Regions from separate parts of the Nocardioides sp. Soil796 genome, predicted to be linked through region 2. Evidence: riboswitches for the same ligand, from Rfam matches in the RefSeq annotation. Region 2 holds a riboswitch; the other holds the start of a gene.
The links. A riboswitch is a leader RNA that binds a small molecule or an ion and turns the genes downstream of it on or off. The one in region 2 is predicted to bind S-adenosylmethionine.

Region 1: another riboswitch for S-adenosylmethionine. It lies ahead of ASH02_RS07475 (aminotransferase class V-fold PLP-dependent enzyme); the one in region 2 lies ahead of thrC (threonine synthase).

What each region holds. Positions count from the first base shown of each region.
Region 1 covers NZ_LMSQ01000017.1:92,180-99,853, forward strand. Annotated here, with positions in the region: gene tig (trigger factor) at 1-1,268, shown strand, start outside; gene ASH02_RS07460 (esterase/lipase family protein) at 1,558-2,427, shown strand; gene ASH02_RS07465 (lipase family alpha/beta hydrolase) at 2,543-3,712, shown strand; gene ASH02_RS07470 (SRPBCC family protein) at 3,709-4,170, shown strand; gene ASH02_RS07475 (aminotransferase class V-fold PLP-dependent enzyme) at 4,193-5,404, opposite strand; SAM riboswitch class IV at 5,442-5,555, opposite strand; gene ASH02_RS07480 (ATP-dependent Clp protease proteolytic subunit) at 5,726-6,358, shown strand; gene ASH02_RS07485 (ATP-dependent Clp protease proteolytic subunit) at 6,363-6,971, shown strand; gene clpX (ATP-dependent Clp protease ATP-binding subunit ClpX) at 7,060-7,674, shown strand, end outside.
Region 2 covers NZ_LMSQ01000018.1:484,903-492,576, forward strand. Annotated here, with positions in the region: gene ASH02_RS13725 (AMP-binding protein) at 1-845, shown strand, start outside; gene ASH02_RS13730 (OsmC family protein) at 1,057-1,521, opposite strand; gene ASH02_RS13735 (MoaD/ThiS family protein) at 1,672-1,950, opposite strand; gene thrC (threonine synthase) at 2,038-3,306, opposite strand; SAM riboswitch class I at 3,316-3,458, opposite strand; gene otsB (trehalose-phosphatase) at 3,658-4,503, shown strand; gene ASH02_RS13750 (LytR C-terminal domain-containing protein) at 4,520-5,020, opposite strand; gene ASH02_RS13755 (DUF3263 domain-containing protein) at 5,025-5,321, opposite strand; gene ASH02_RS27045 (hypothetical protein) at 5,517-6,128, opposite strand; gene ASH02_RS27050 (Crp/Fnr family transcriptional regulator) at 6,345-6,755, shown strand; gene ASH02_RS13770 (adenylate/guanylate cyclase domain-containing protein) at 6,799-7,674, shown strand, end outside.

The DNA of each region.
Region 1 (7,674 bases), on a different contig from region 2:
GCCGTGGCAAGGTCCCGGCAGCGGTCATCGACCGTCAGGTCGGCCGTGGCGCCGTCCTCGACGAGGCGATCAACGAGATGCTTCCCAAGAAGTACATCGAGGCCCTCCAGGAGAACAACCTCGAGCCGCTGGCCCAGCCCGAGATCGAGGTGACCAAGCTCGAGGACAACGAGACCCTCGAGTTCACCGCCGAGGTCGACGTCAAGCCCGAAATCGAGGTGCCGGCCTACGACGGCGTCGAGGCCCAGGTCGAGGACGTCGCCGTGAGCGACGCCGACGTCGAGGAGCAGGTGCAGGCCCTTCGTGAGCGCTTCGGCACCCTGAAGACCGTCGAGCGCGTGGCCGCCGACGGCGACTTCGTGACCCTCGACCTCAAGGCCACCAAGGACGGCGAGGTGCTCGAGGGCGCCGAGGTCGCCGGCATGTCCTACCAGGTCGGTCGCGGCGGCATGCTCGACGGACTCGACGAGGCGCTGGTCGGCATGGCCGCCGGCGAGACGAAGAACTTCAGCTCCGAGCTGGTCGGTGGCGACCTGGTCGGCGAGCCCGTCGAGGTCGAGGTGACGGTCGGCCAGGTGCAGGAGCAGGAGCTGCCCGAGGTCGACGACGAGTTCGCCCAGCTGGCCTCCGAGTTCGACACCGTCGACGAGTTCAACGCCGACGTGCGTGAGCGCCTGACCCGCGGCAAGCGCCTCGAGCAGGCCGCCGAGGCCCGTGACGCCGTCCTGGAGAAGCTGCTCGAGCAGGTCTCGATCCCGCTTCCCGAGACCCTGGTCACCGAGGAGCTCAACGCCCGTCGCCAGAACGTCGAGCAGCAGCTGGTCTACGCAGGCCTGACGATGGAGAAGTACCTCGAGGACGAGAAGCAGACCGTCGAGGAGTTCGAGGCCGACCTCGACCGCCGGGTCCGCGACGCGGTGACCGCGCAGTTCATCCTCGACGAGGTGGCGAAGAAGGAGGAGCTCGGTGTCGACCAGCAGGAGCTCTCCGAGCACCTGATCCGTCGCGCGCAGCAGTCCGGCCAGGACCCGCAGGAGTTCGCGAACCACATGTTCGAGCACAACCACATCCCGGACCTCGTCCAGGAGATCCTGCGCGGCAAGGCGCTGGCCACGATCGTCGAGTCGGCGGTCGTCAAGGACGCCTCCGGCAACGTGGTCGAGCTGAAGAACCTCCGCCCCGACGGCACCATCGGCGAGCCCGAGACGTCCGAAGAGGCGTCCGCGGACGCAGCGGACGCCGACGCGGAGACCACCGAAGAGGCCTGAGCAACCGCCCGGGCAGCCGCTTGGGCAACACCGTCGACGACGCGTCCCGGACAGCAGCTGTGCTGACCGGGGCGCGTTGCGCATTGTCCGGCCAGCGCTGGAGTTCACTTGTGCAGGCAGTTCGACCGGCGAGGGGCACGGTGCGCGGTCACCGTCTCACCCCGACACGCGAACTGCCTGTTCACATGAACACGTCGAGGACGAGGGGTAGCCCTCGGGTGGGCGGATCGCGCGTCTCATCACGGCGTGGATGGTTGTCCCGGCCACCGGCACCCCGGACACTGTCCCGGTGAGCACTTCGTCGGTCGTCACCGCGCCGTGGCGCCTCCTGTGGCGCCTGGGCCTGCGGAGCTCGCCGTTGGCACTGGCCGCGCCGCTGGTCCGCACCCGGCCCGACCCCGACCTGGCGCCGGTCGCGCTGCGCGCTGCCGGCGCCGATGTGGCCGCCGAGCCCGCCGCCCTCGAGTCGGCCTTCCCGCACGCCACCGACCGCATCGTGGTGCTGGTGCCCGACACCGACGAGGACGAATCGGCCTGGCTGCGGCACCTCGACCAGGTGGGTGGCACCTACGCCAGCCGCCTTGCCGCGCTGCTCGACTGGACGCCCGTGAACGTGCGGGTGTCCCCGGGCGAGGGCACGGCCGTCGAGATCGCGACCACGCTCCAGGCCCTGGTCGACGGCTGGCCGGTGCCGGTACGCCGGATCGCGCTGGTCGGGCACGGTCGCGGGGGACTGGTGCTGCGCGCGGCCTGCGCACTGCGCCACCAGACGCCCGACGCATGGCACGAGCTGGTCTCCGACGTGGTGCTCCTCGGCACGCCGCACCTCGCCGTGCCGGCAGGGCGCACCATGGTCCCGCTGTCCCGTCGGGTCGACGAGGAGCTGGCCGGCATCGTCACCGATGACGTGGTGGACGTGTCGGCACAGCCCCTGCCGCATGCGCGCTACGCCCTGATCACGCCGCACACCCGCCTGCAGCAGAGCCGCCTCGGCGGGCTGCTCGGCGACGTGCTGTGGTGGCGGCACCGGTTGCCGATGCGTCCCCGCAAGGCCCGCTCGCTCTTCCCGAGCGCAACGCTGCACCACGTGCCGACGCACGAGATCGGGCTGGTCAACCATCCCGACGTGCACCAGGCCATGCTCGCCTGGCTGGCCTGAGCCTCGATCGGGGGCAGTTCGCGCGGCCGTTCGGGGTGACCTGACCCTCAACGGGTTGCGCTGACCCCGACAATTGAGTGAACATGTGTGCACTCAATGTTCTTGGAGGTGCACCATGCGCGACGCGTCCGGTCCCGGAGTCGTCGACGTGCTCGGCCTGTTGCCGGCGTACGGCGACGAGATCGTGCTGCGCACCGTCCGTGACACCCACCGGGCCTGGGCCGGACGGGTGTACGGCGTGCTCGACCGTGCCACGGGCGGCAAGGCCCGCGGCGTCCGACTCGTGCACGACGGCATCTCGTCGACCGTCTACACCTCGATCGGCGTCGCACTCTCCGCCGGGACCGTCGCCCTGAAGGCCGCCGGCAGCCAAGGCGTCGGCCCACGCCTCGACGACTCGCCGCGCGGCAGGTTCGTCCGGGCCGCGCTCAACGGGCTGATCGGCGACCGCTTCGCTGACGAGGGGTCGCGCCTCTCGATCACCACCGCCGTACGACGCGACGGCCGCGACGTGCCGGTTACGCCCGACGCCCTCGCCGAGGCCTTCCCGGCTGCGACCGGCCGGGTCGCCGTGCTCCTCCACGGGCTGTCCGAGAACGAGTCCTTCTGGGACCTCCACCGCGACACCGTCGGCAGCACGTACGCCGAGACCCTGGCCGGCCTCGGCTGGAGCGTGGTCATGGTGCGGCTCAACACCGGCCGTCCGATCCGCGAGAACGGCATCGAGGTGGCCGCCCTGCTGCGCGACCTCACCACGGGGTGGCCCGTCGAGGTCTCGCAGATCGCCCTCGTCGGCCACTCGATGGGCGGGCTCGTGGCGCGCGCCGCCTGCGCCGTCGCGATCGACGACGACCGGCCGTGGACGGGCCTGATCAGCGACGTGATCACCCTGGGCAGCCCCCACGCCGGAGCACCGCTCGCGATCGCCGTCGGCCACGGCAGCCGGCTGCTGGCCCACCTGCCGGAGACCTCGGCGTTCGGGCGCATCCTCGACCACCGCTCGGTCGGCATCGAGGACCTGGTCGACGGACTCGGCCACGACGTACCGCCGCTGCCCGGGGTGCACTACCGCCTCGTCGCGGCGACGCTCACCGGGTCGGCCCGGCACCCCGTCGGGCACCTGGTCGGTGACCTGCTGGTGCGGGTGCCGTCCGCGCACGGCCGCTCCCGCAGGCACCCCGACCTCTTCCCGGACGCCGACGTGCTGCACGTGCCACGATCCGACCACTTCGGGTTGCTCAACCACCCCGACGTCCACGACGCGATGAGGAGCTGGCTGCGATGACCGCCGAGCGAGAGCTGCGCGCCGAGACCACGATCGAGGCGACGCCCCAGCAGGTCTGGGCGGTGCTCTCGGACCTCTCCCGGATGCCCGAGCTGAGTCCCGAGACCGTGCGCATGCTGCCGCTGAAGAGGGGCGGCCTGCGCGTCGGGCAGTGGTACCTCGGCGTGAACCGGCGCAAGCTCGTCGTGTGGCCGACGCGCAACGTGGTCGCCGAGGTCGAGCCGGTCCGCCGCCTCAGCTGGGACACCACGTCCAGCGGCGCCCGCTGGATCTACGAGCTGGAGGAGTCGGGAAGCGGCACCCGTGTCGTGCACCGTCGGCCCGTGCCACGGCAGCTGACCCTTCTGGGCAGGGTGTTCGCCACCCTGGCCCTCGGTGGCAAGGAGGACCACGCCGACGAGCTCGAGGCCGGCATGGCCCGCACCCTCGACCGGTTGAAGGCCGCCGTCGAGCGCTGAGCTCCGCACCGTTTCGAGCCGGTCACCCCACCAGCTCGCGCAGCCCGGCGACGAGGCGGTCCACGTGCTCGTCCACCGTGCCGAGGCCGAGGCTGGCGCGCACCGCCGTACCGTCCTCGTCGCAGCCGCCGGACCCGCCGAGCAGGTGGGCCAGCAACGGGTGGGCGCAGAACTTGCCGTCGCGCACGCCTATGCCGTGCCTGTCCGCGAGATGCTGTGCGACGTCGCGGGCTGAGTGGCCCTCGACGGTGAAGGCCAGGATGCCGAGCCGTGGGTGGTCGGGTCCCCACAGGCTGAGCTCGCGCAGGCCGGGCACCTGCGCCAAGCCCGAACGCAGCCGTTCGAGGAGGCGCGTCTCGGCCGCCACGACGGCGTCCCAGTCGGCGGAGAGCTCGCGGCAGGCAGCGGCGAGGGCGACCGCGCCGAGCACGTTGGGGGTGCCGGCCTCGTGTCGCTGCTCGGCGTCCGCAGTCCACTCGACGCGCCCGTCAAGGGCCACGCTGCGGGTCGCCCCACCGCCGCGGAGGTACGGCGCCGCGGCGCGCAGCCAGTCCGCCCGGCCAGCCAGCACGCCCGTCCCGAAGGGTGCATAGAGCTTGTGACCCGAGAAGGCCACGTAGTCCAGGCCCGTGGCGTCGAGCGGTCGATGCGCGACGTACTGCGCCGCGTCGACCGCGATCCGCGCGCCGCACGCGTGGGCCAGGTCGGCGAGCTCCCGCACCGGCCACAGCTCGCCGGTGACGTTCGAGGCGGCGGTGACCACGAGGAGTCGCGGCCCGACCGGACAGGCCTCCAGCGCCTCGCGTGCGGCGGCGACGGCCGCGGCCGGGGTGGCCGGGGGAGTGAGGCGTACGGCGTGGCGCCAAGGCAGCTGCGTGGCGTGGTGCTCGGAGTCGAAGACCACCACGCCGGTGCCATTGGGCACGGCCCGGGCCAGCAGGTTGAAGGCGTCGGTGGTGTTGCGCACGAACACCACGGCCTGCGGCCCGCCGAGGAACTCCCGCACGGTCCCGCGTGCCTCCTCGTAGGCGCGGGTCGTGACCTGCGAGGCGTAGCCCGCACCCCGGTGCACGCTGCTGTACGTCGGCAGGGCCCGGGTGACCGCCTCCTGCACAGCGGCCAGGCAGGGCGCCGAGGCGGCGTAGTCGAGGTTGGCGTACGGCAGCACGCCGTCGCCGACGGGCACCGTGAGATCGGCACCGACGACGGCAGGGAGAGTGGCGAGCAGGGACATGGGTGACCTCCGGGTTTCCGGGACCCCGAAGCGTCGAGATCCGCGCTTGCCCGTTGCACCGCGCAACGGGCCAGGTCGTCACCCGGGCCACCCCACCGCGGAGGAGGGTTGGCGGCCAGCAAGCCGGGGCTTGGTGCTGGCACTCATGACCGTGGTCAGGATGTTAGCCGGAACCCTGCCCGGCCGCGACCCGGGAATCCCGGGTTCGCTCCGGGATGGCCCCGCCTGTCGAATCTGCTGTGGGCGAACAGGGGTGTCCGACGCGTGGATGTGTCGGTCCGGGCGGCTAATGTCGCTCTCGTGAACCAGAATCAGAGCCACATGAATGAGCCCCGACGCTCTGTCGAAGCCAACGGCGGCGGCGCGTCCTACGGGCTTGACGACCACATCTACCAGCGGTTGCTCCGCGAGCGCATCGTGTTCCTCGGTTCCGAGGTGCGCGACCAGAACGCCAACGCGATCTGCGCCCAGCTCCTGCTCCTCTCGGCCGAGGACCCTGAGGCCGACATCTTCTTGCACATCAACAGTCCGGGCGGGTCCGTCGACGCCGGCATGGCGATCTACGACACGATGAACTACATCCCCAACGACGTCGCCACGGTCGGCATGGGCCTGGCCGCCTCGATGGGCCAGTTCCTGCTCTGCGCCGGCACCCAGGGCAAGCGCTACGCGTTGCCCCACGCGCGCATCATGATGCACCAGCCGTCGGGCGGCATCGGTGGTTCGGCCTCCGACATCAAGATCCAGGCCCAGCAGAGCCTGCTGCTCAAGAAGCAGCTCGGTGAGCTGATCGCCCACCACACCGGCCGCACCATCGAAGAGATCGAGCGCGACTCCGACCGTGACCGTTGGTTCACCCCCGGCGAGGCCCTCGAGTACGGCCTCATCGACAAGGTGATCACCAACGCCCGCGAGACCGCAGACGAAGGCCGCCCGGCCCACGGAAAGGCCTGACCCCATGAACTACTACATCCCCCAGTGGGAAGAGCGCACCTCCTACGGGTTCCGGCGCATCGACCCCTACGGCAAGCTCTTCGAGGACCGCATCATCTTCCTCGGCACGCCGATCAGCGACGACATCGCCAACGCGGTGATGGCGCAGCTGCTCTGCCTCGAGTCGATGGACCCCGATCGCGACATCTCCATCTACATCAACAGCCCCGGTGGCTCCTTCACCGCGCTGACCGCGATCTACGACACGATGCGGTTCATCAAGCCCGAGGTGCAGACCGTGTGCCTGGGGCAGGCTGCCTCGGCTGCCGCCGTACTCCTCGCCGCGGGTGCGCCCGGCAAGCGCCTGGCGCTGCCCAACAGCCGCATCCTGATCCACCAGCCCTACACCGAGGGTCAGGGCGGCCAGATCTCCGACCTGGAGATCCAGGCCAACGAGATCATCCGCATGCGTGAGCTGCTCGAGAAGATGATCGCCGACCACACCGGCAAGCCGGTCGAGGAGGTCAGCCGCGACATCGAGCGCGACAAGATCCTCACCGCCGACGCGGCCGTGGAATACGGCCTGGTCGACGCGATCCTCGAATCCCGCAAGGCGCTCCCCGCGCTCGCATGACCCGATCGGACCTCGTGTCCGGCAGCGCAAGCGGCCGGGCACGGGGTACCGTCGAGAAGTTGATCAGGCAGAGGAAGGATGACCGCCCGTGGCACGCATTGGTGACGGAGGCGACCTGTTGAAATGCTCTTTCTGCGGAAAGAGCCAGAAGCAGGTCAAGAAGTTGATCGCCGGACCGGGTGTCTACATCTGTGACGAGTGCATCGACCTCTGCAACGAGATCATCGAGGAGGAGCTCAGCGAGCGCTCCGAGGTGGGTCTCGAGGAGCTGCCGAAGCCGAAGGAGATCTTCGAGTTCCTCAACTCCTACGTGATCGGCCAGGAGCACGCGAAGAAGTCCCTCGCCGTGGCGGTCTACAACCACTACAAGCGGGTGCAGGCCGGTGCGTCGCTCGACACGGCCGGCAAGCACGCCAAGGACGAGGCCGTCGAGGTGGCGAAGTCCAACATCCTCGTCATGGGCCCCACCGGGTGCGGCAAGACCTACCTGGCCCAGACCCTCGCGCGCATGCTCAACGTGCCCTTCGCGATCGCCGACGCCACGGCCCTGACCGAGGCCGGCTACGTCGGTGAGGACGTCGAGAACATCCTGCTCAAGTTGATCCAGGCCGCCGACTACGACGTCAAGAAGGCCGAGACCGGCATCATCTACATCGACGAGATCGACAAGGTGGCCCGCAAGTCGGAGAACCCCTCGATCACG
Region 2 (7,674 bases):
ACTCGTTGACCTTCCTCGGCGACGCGATGGGCCGACCGGTGGCCGAGGCGATCCTGGCCGCCCCTACCCGATGGGACCTCTCATCCCTGGTCGCGGTGTCGAACGGTGCGGCGCCCCTGTCCGAAGGCGTGCGGGAGCAGATCCGGCGGGCCCTGCCGGACCGCTTCATCCTCGACTCGTACGGCGCGTCGGAGTCCGGCGCGACCGGTGCCCGCATCGACGACGGCTCCACGGCTGCAGCGGGTGCGCCGCGTTTCGACGTCAGCGACCAGGTCGAGGTCTTCGACGCGTCCTTCGAGCCCTGCCCACCGGGGATGACCGGCATGCTGGGTCGGTCCGGACCGGTGCCGCTGGGCTACTACAAGGACCCGGTGAGGTCCGCGGCGACGTTCCGCGAGATCGACGAGGTGCGGTGGGCGGTCCCGGGCGACTTCGCGCGCCGCGAGGAGGACGGCTCGGTCACCGTCCTTGGCCGCGGTTCGGTCTGCATCAACACCGGCGGCGAGAAGGTGCACCCCGAGGAGGTGGAGGCGGTGTTGCTGCGCCACGACGACGTCTTCGACGCGGTGGTGGTGGGCACGCCGCACGAGCGCTGGGGGCAACAGGTGACTGCTCTCGTGCAGCTGCGCGAGGGAGTCTCGGTGGACGGCGCCGCTGCCGACTCCGGACCCGGTCTGGTGTCCGTCTCGGCCGAGGAGCTCCGCGAGCACTGCCACGCGCTGATCGCGAACTACAAGGTGCCCAAGGTGTTCCTCTTCGTCGACCAGGTGCCGCGCACCCCGGTCAGCAAGGTCGACTACCGCGCCAGCGCGTCCCTCGCGTTGGAACTGCTGAACGAGCCGTGAGCCGTTCATTTCGACAGGCAGTTCGCGGAGGTGGTCGCGGTCGGCCGGCTCAACCCCGTCGTTGCCGGGTCGAACTGTATGTCGAAATGAACGCAGGGCCGCTCGTCGTACGCCCTCCCCACGTCATCCAGGCGACCCGTCGCCAGTTCCAGGTGACCCGTCGCCAGTTCGCGAACTCACGACGGGTCGATCAGAACTGGCGACAGGTCGATCAGGGGGCGACGGTGACCGTCGGCTCGTGCGTCACCGGGAAGTTCACGGACGCGGCGATGAAGCAGTTCTCGCTGGCCTCGTGGTGGATGGCCAGCGCGGTCTCGACCTGGTCCGGCGCGGCGACGACCACGCGAGGACGCAGCACCACCGAGGTGAAGCGTCCGCCCTGGCCGACCTGTGCCATGGTGCCGACCGGCGAGTCGTCGTACGCCGTGACCACGACGCCGTGGTTGACCGCGGAGTGCAGGTAGGACAGCAGGTGACACTCGGCGAGCGCGGCGAGCAGCAGCTCCTCGGGATTCCAGCGGCCGCGGTCACCGCGGAAGGTCGGGTCGGCCGATGCTTCGAGGTCCGGCTTGCCGTCGGCGCGCAGGAGGACGTCGCGGGTGTAGTCGCGATAGCCGCTGGTGCCGGTGCCGCGGTTGCCCTGCCAGGTCAGGTCGAGCGCGTAGGTGTGGTCCATGTGCTCATCATCGCGGGTCAGGAACTACGGCAGTTCACCCACACCGGGCAACGGCGCCCGCTCAACACCACGCCGAAGCGGTCGAACTGCCGCACTTCTTCACCGCGCGGCGTCCGCACGTCCGGCACCGCAGCCGCGGCGGGCCCGGGCTCAGCAGCCGCCGGCCACCGCGGGGATGATCGAGACCTGTACGCCGTCAGCCGTGGGCGTCTCGAGGTTGTCGAGGAAGCGGACGTCCTCGTTGCCGACGTACACGTTGACGAAGCGGCGCAGGGCGCCGTTGTCGTCGAGCACGCGCGCCTTGATGCCCTCATGGTTGGCGTCGAGGTTGTCGAGCACCTCGGCGAGCGTGCCACCCTCGGCGGTGACCTCGGACTCGCCACCGGTGTAGGTGCGCAGGATGGTCGGGATGCGGACGGAAACGCTCATGGCTACTCCTGGGGTCGGGTGTGCATCAAGGATTGCGGGTTCGAGGCGCAAGAACCCACGGTTCGCGCATCAAGAATCCACGGTTCGTCAGAGGATGTTGGCGGCGACGAAGGCGTCGTAGGACGGGGCGATCGTGACCCGGGCGCTGACCCGTTCGGAGACCGCGTCGAGGGTCTTGAGACCGTGGCCGGTGTTGATCACGACGGTCTCGAGCGAGGTGTCGAGCTGTCCGGTCTCGACCAGCTTCTTGAGTACGCCGACCGTGGTGCCGCCGGCGGTCTCGGTGAAGATGCCCTCGGTGCGGGCCAGCAGCACGATCGCGTCGCGGACCTGGTCGTCGGTGATGTCCTCGACCGCTCCGCCCGAGCGCCGGCACACGTCGAGCACGTAGACGCCGTCGGCCGGGTTGCCGATGGCCAGCGACTTGGCGATGGTGTCGGGCTTGACCGGGCGGATCGCGTCGACGCCGGCCTTGTAGGCCACCGAGACCGGCGAGCACCCCTCGGCCTGCGCGCCGTACACGCGGTAGGGCTTGTCCTCGACGAGGCCGAGCTTGATCAGCTCCTGGAAGGCCTTGTCGACCTTGGTCAGCTGGGAGCCGGAGGCCACCGGGATCACGATCTGGTCGGGCAGGCGCCAGCCGAGCTGCTCGGCGATCTCGTAGCCGAGCGTCTTGGAGCCCTCGGCGTAGTAGGGACGCACGTTGACGTTCACGAACGCCCAGCCGTCCTCTTCGCCGGCGATCTCGGAGGCCAGTTTGTTGACGTCGTCGTAGTTGCCGTCGACGGCGATGAGGTTGTCGGTGAAGACCGCCGAGTTCACCTGCTTGGGCTGCTCGAGGTTGCTCGGGATGAACACGACCGTCTTGATGCCGGCACGGGCACCGGCGGCGGCGACCGCGTTGGCCAGGTTGCCGGTGCTGGGGCAGGCGAAGACCTTGGCGTCGAACTCGCGGGCGGCGCTGAGTGCGCAGGCGACGACGCGGTCCTTGAACGAGTTGGTGGGGTTGGTCGAGTCGTCCTTCACCCACAGGTTGTCGATGCCGAGCTCGCGACCGAGGTTGTCAGCCTTGAGCAGGCGGGTGAAGCCGGGCTCGGTGTTGGGGCTCTGCTCGATGTCGTCGGGCACCGGCAGCAGGGCCTTGTAGCGCCAGATGTTCGCGGGGCCGGCCTCGATCTGCTCGCGGGTCACGGCCGGGAAGTCGTAGGCGATCTCGAGGGGTCCGAAGCACTCCGGACACGCGTAGTGGGGACCCAGCGCGATCTGGTGGCCGCACTCGCGACACGACAGGCCGGTGGCATTGCCGAAGGCGCCTTCGCGGAGTGTCTTGCCGGCCTCGACTGTTGGTGCGCTCATGAGTCCTCCTTCTCATCTTCCCCAACGGCGTATCTCGCCGCGGGCCGGAATTAGCACCGTTTCCACGACTGATCCGGCGGGGCCGGGTCAGGGGGCTCGTGGCGGTTGCCGGGACTTCACTGGGCCGTTCCCTCAGTCCCTCTCGATGAGCTGTTGCTCAGCCTACGCAGCCTGTCTCACGATGTGCACATCGGGTCCGGGATGCGGACACGCTCGAGGCGTCGGAGTCGCGTCGATCCGTCGTCGTGCGTCGCCACGCGCGGTCGTCGTACGCCGTCTCGCACCAGGGCGCCTCGTCGTACGACGGCAGCATCCGGAACGCGCACCGAACGGACATGATTGGGTGGACCCATGGAGTTCATCTCCGCGACAGGTGAGGAGCGGTACGCCGCGCTGGTGCGTGTCGCCGCTGACAGTGTCATCGGACTCGACCTCGACGGCACCCTGTCGCCGATCGTCGACGACCCCAGCCTGGCCCGGATCCACCCCGACGCCGGCGAGGTCCTCGTCGAGCTGGCCGAGCACGTGGCCGCGATCGCGATCATCACCGGTCGGCCCGCCCGCCAGGCCCTCGCGCTCGGCGGACTCGACGACGTCGGCAACGCGATCGGCGAGATGGGCAAGGAGCTCTACATCTTCGGGCAGTACGGCAACGAGCGGTGGTCCTCGGTCAACCGCCGGGTGATCTCGCCGCGTCCGCCGCACGGCCTGGCCAGCTTCCTGCTCGGGTTGCCCTCACTGCTGCGACGGGCCGATGCATTCGACGCGTACGTCGAGGAGAAGGGGCTGGCGGTCGCCGTACACACCCGGCGGCTGCCGGACGCGACCGCCGCGTTCGAGCGACTCCTTGGCCCGGTCTCCGAGCTCGCCGCGGCCAACGACCTGACCGTGGAGCCGGGGCGCAGCGTGATCGAGGTGCGTGCCCCGGGCACCCACAAGGGCGACGCCGTGCACACCATCGCCGAGGAGCTGTCGACGCGCGGCTTCATGTTCGCCGGCGACGACCTGGGCGACCTGGAGGCCTTCGCGGCGGTCGAGGAGCTGCGCCAGTCCGGTCAGGCCACGCTGCTGGTGTGCTCGTCGTCCGACGAACAGGGCGCGCTGCTGCGGCGTGCGGACGTCTCGGTCGACGGGCCCGAGGGCGTGCTCGACCTCCTGCGGCAGCTCAGTCGCGACGCCGCCTCCGCCCGACTCTGACCGCTCGAGGGGCGGGTCAGGAGATGTAGTCGGGGGTGAGGATGACGGTCAGCCGGTCGCCGCCCATGGGGTCGACCGCGGGGATCACGCGGGCGATGCCGAGGTCCTTGGCGAGCAGCTTGCCGGCCGCCTTGAGCCGGGCGGGGTAATAGACAGTGGAGGCCGGGATCGTGCCGTGCCAGTTGTCGGAGGCCACGACCTGCCAGCCGAACGACTGGGCCTTGGACGCGGTGGAGCCCGCCAGTCCGGAGATGTTGGAGTTGTTGTAGACCTCGACGTAGACCTTGCCCTTGACGACCTTCTTGGGCTTCTTCTTCACCACGGGCGCCGGCTCGGGGTCGGCCGTCGGCGACGACGAGGTGGGCGAGGGTGCCGGCTGGGAGACGGACTCCATCTTGCCGTCGCCGCCGCGGTCCATGGTGGTGACGTAGGCGATGCCGGCCATGGCCACCGCGATGATGCTCAGGATGACGAGCGGAGAGGGGAAGGCGACACCACGGTCGTCTCTCGCGCGCACCGGATCAGACCTCGAAGCCGAGTCGGCGGGCCGAGCGCTGGCGTTGGCGTGCGGCCCGGAGGCGGCGCAGGCGACGGACCAGCAACGGGTCGGAGGCCAGCGCCTCCGGCTTGTCGATCAAGGCGTTGAGCACCTGGTAGTAACGCGTCGAGGACATGTCGAACTTCTCGCGGACCGCCTGCTCCTTCGCGCCGGCGTACTTCCACCACTGGCGTTCGAACTCGAGGATCTCGCTGTCACGCGTCGACAGGGAGACCCCGTCCGCGGACTGCTGGTGGTTGACGGACTCTGCAGCGTCCATGCGTCTCGACCCCTAACTGCTGTGATTGCCCGAAGGCTCGACCCTCATCCTAGACGCTGAATCACACGCATGTCATTCGATTCGCGGCGAGTCCTTGACGACGCGCCCGAGGAAGCGGTACGGCGACCGACCAGCGGACACCGACTGCCTTTTTCTGGACAGCCGGCGACCCCGTCAACGGGGCGATCCGCCCGGTCAGTCCTGCTCGTCGGCGGGGTGCTGGGCGATCCAGCCACGGACGAACGCGACGAACTCGGTGTCGAACGCGACCCAGTCCGGGTCCGTCGCGAGCGCGCCCAGACACTGCTCCAGCTCGTCGGAGGGGCCCTGCGTGGCGAGCATCACGGCCAGCGCGATCTCGGGTCGCACGCTGATCTTCCGGCCCGGTCGGGGCAGGGTGCGGGCATAGCCCAGAAGCGACGCCGGATCGAGCAGGCCCAGGATCTCGGGCAGACGTGCGGACAGCTCGGTGGCCAACAGGTCCCCCGCCGGCTCGTCGACCAGGTCGAGGGACCAGTGATCAGCCATCGGTGGGCGCCGTCCGGGCACCATCAGCCGGTCGGCCCAGAGCACGTCCCGGGTCTCTCCCCCGTCGCGGCCGAGCCAGTCGGCCCAGATCCGCGGCTGCACCCCGAGGTCCACGAAGAACTCGGCCTCACGGAAGCCGAGCTTGAACGGGCGCACCTCGACGTACGCCCGATCACCGGACGCGCTGTCGAACCAGAAGTGGCGGCGCCGGCGCTGGAACCCGGCGCGCCTGAGCACCGGCGCGATCCGGTCGCGGACCACCTCGTCCACTGGCTTCACCGATGTCCTCCCCTGCCTGGTCGGTCCGCATGCTCCCATGTGTCGTCCCGCGCAACCAGCATCTCGCCGGCCTCCGTGGCGGCACGCTCGCCCACGCCGCACGCTCGATCCGCGGACAGCAACGGCCGTTCTCTGGACAGGCGGCGACCCGACCGCGAAGATCTACCCGGGACGGAGCGCGGCGCCACACGTCGACCCTTCGAGAGGATCAATCACGTGAACCATTCACAAGAGAAGGCGGCTCTCGCCCGCCTCGACCGCTTCGCCGACCTCAGCGACTCCGAGGTCAAGGCACTCGTCGAGCACGGCACCGCAGTCACCATCCCGGCCAACTGGTCGTTGATCTGGGAGAAGACACCGGCCGACAAGGCCTACATCCTCCTCGAGGGCGAGGTCTCGGTACGGCGAGGTGGCCAGGAGATCGCCCGGCTCGGCCCGGGCGACACCGTGGGCGAGACCGCGATCGTGAACCACAAGCTGCGCAACGCGAGCGTGGTGTCGCTGACGCCACTGTCCGTGCTGCACTTCACCAGCGAGGCGGTGCAGGACCTCATCGACACGGTCCCGACCTTCCGCACCGCCCTCGAGCAGACCGCGCACGACCGCCTGCCCGACACCCCGGCCTAGACCATGACGCTCAGACGGGCGCCGTTGCGAGACACGGCCTGAGGTGGCCCAGACTCCCGGGCTCGACCCTGCGCTCTTCGCTGCCCTCGAGGCCACGCTGCTCGGCCAGGCTCCGCACCTGACCCGGCTCGACGTCATCGAGCAGTCCGGCGTCACCGACGAGCGCGCCCGGGAGCTGTGGCTCTCACTCGGCTTCCCCTCCCCCGCCTCCGACGACGAGGTGCTGTTCACCGACGCGGACGTCGAGGCGGTGCGCACCCTGGAGGGGCTGGTCGCCAGCGGAATGGTCGACCCACGCACCGAGAACGCGCTGACCCGCAGCATGGGCCGCAGCTTCGCCCGCCTTGCCGAGTGGGAGATCGCCGAGGTCGCCACCATGATGCTCGGCTCGGGCGCCCGCCTCGACTTCGCCGAGATCGAGCCGGTGATCGAGACCGCGCTGCCCGCGCTCTCCAACCTGCAGGAGTACGTCTGGCGGCGCCACCTGGCCAACGCCGCCGGCCGGCTGCTGTTGCAGGCCTCCGACGATGCCGTCGTACAGGCCGTGGGGTTCGCCGACATCGTCGGCTACACCCGCCGCACCCGCAGCCTCGACGCCGACGAGCTGGCCGACATGGTCGAGCGCTTCGAGTCGACGGTGAACGCGGTGATCTCGGACGACGGGGGCCGGATCATCAAGACGATCGGCGACGAGGTGCTCTTCGTGGCCGACGACCCGGTCGCGGCCGGCCGCATCGCGCTGCGCCTGGCCGGCGCCCATGAGATCGACGAGGACTTCCCGCAGGTGCGGGTCGGCATGGCACACGGCCGGGTGCTCGCGCGGCTCGGCGACGTGTTCGGCGAGGTCGTCAACATCGCCTCTCGACTCACCTCGATCGCCCGGCCCGGCCGCGTTCTGGTCAACCGCGAGCTCGCCGAC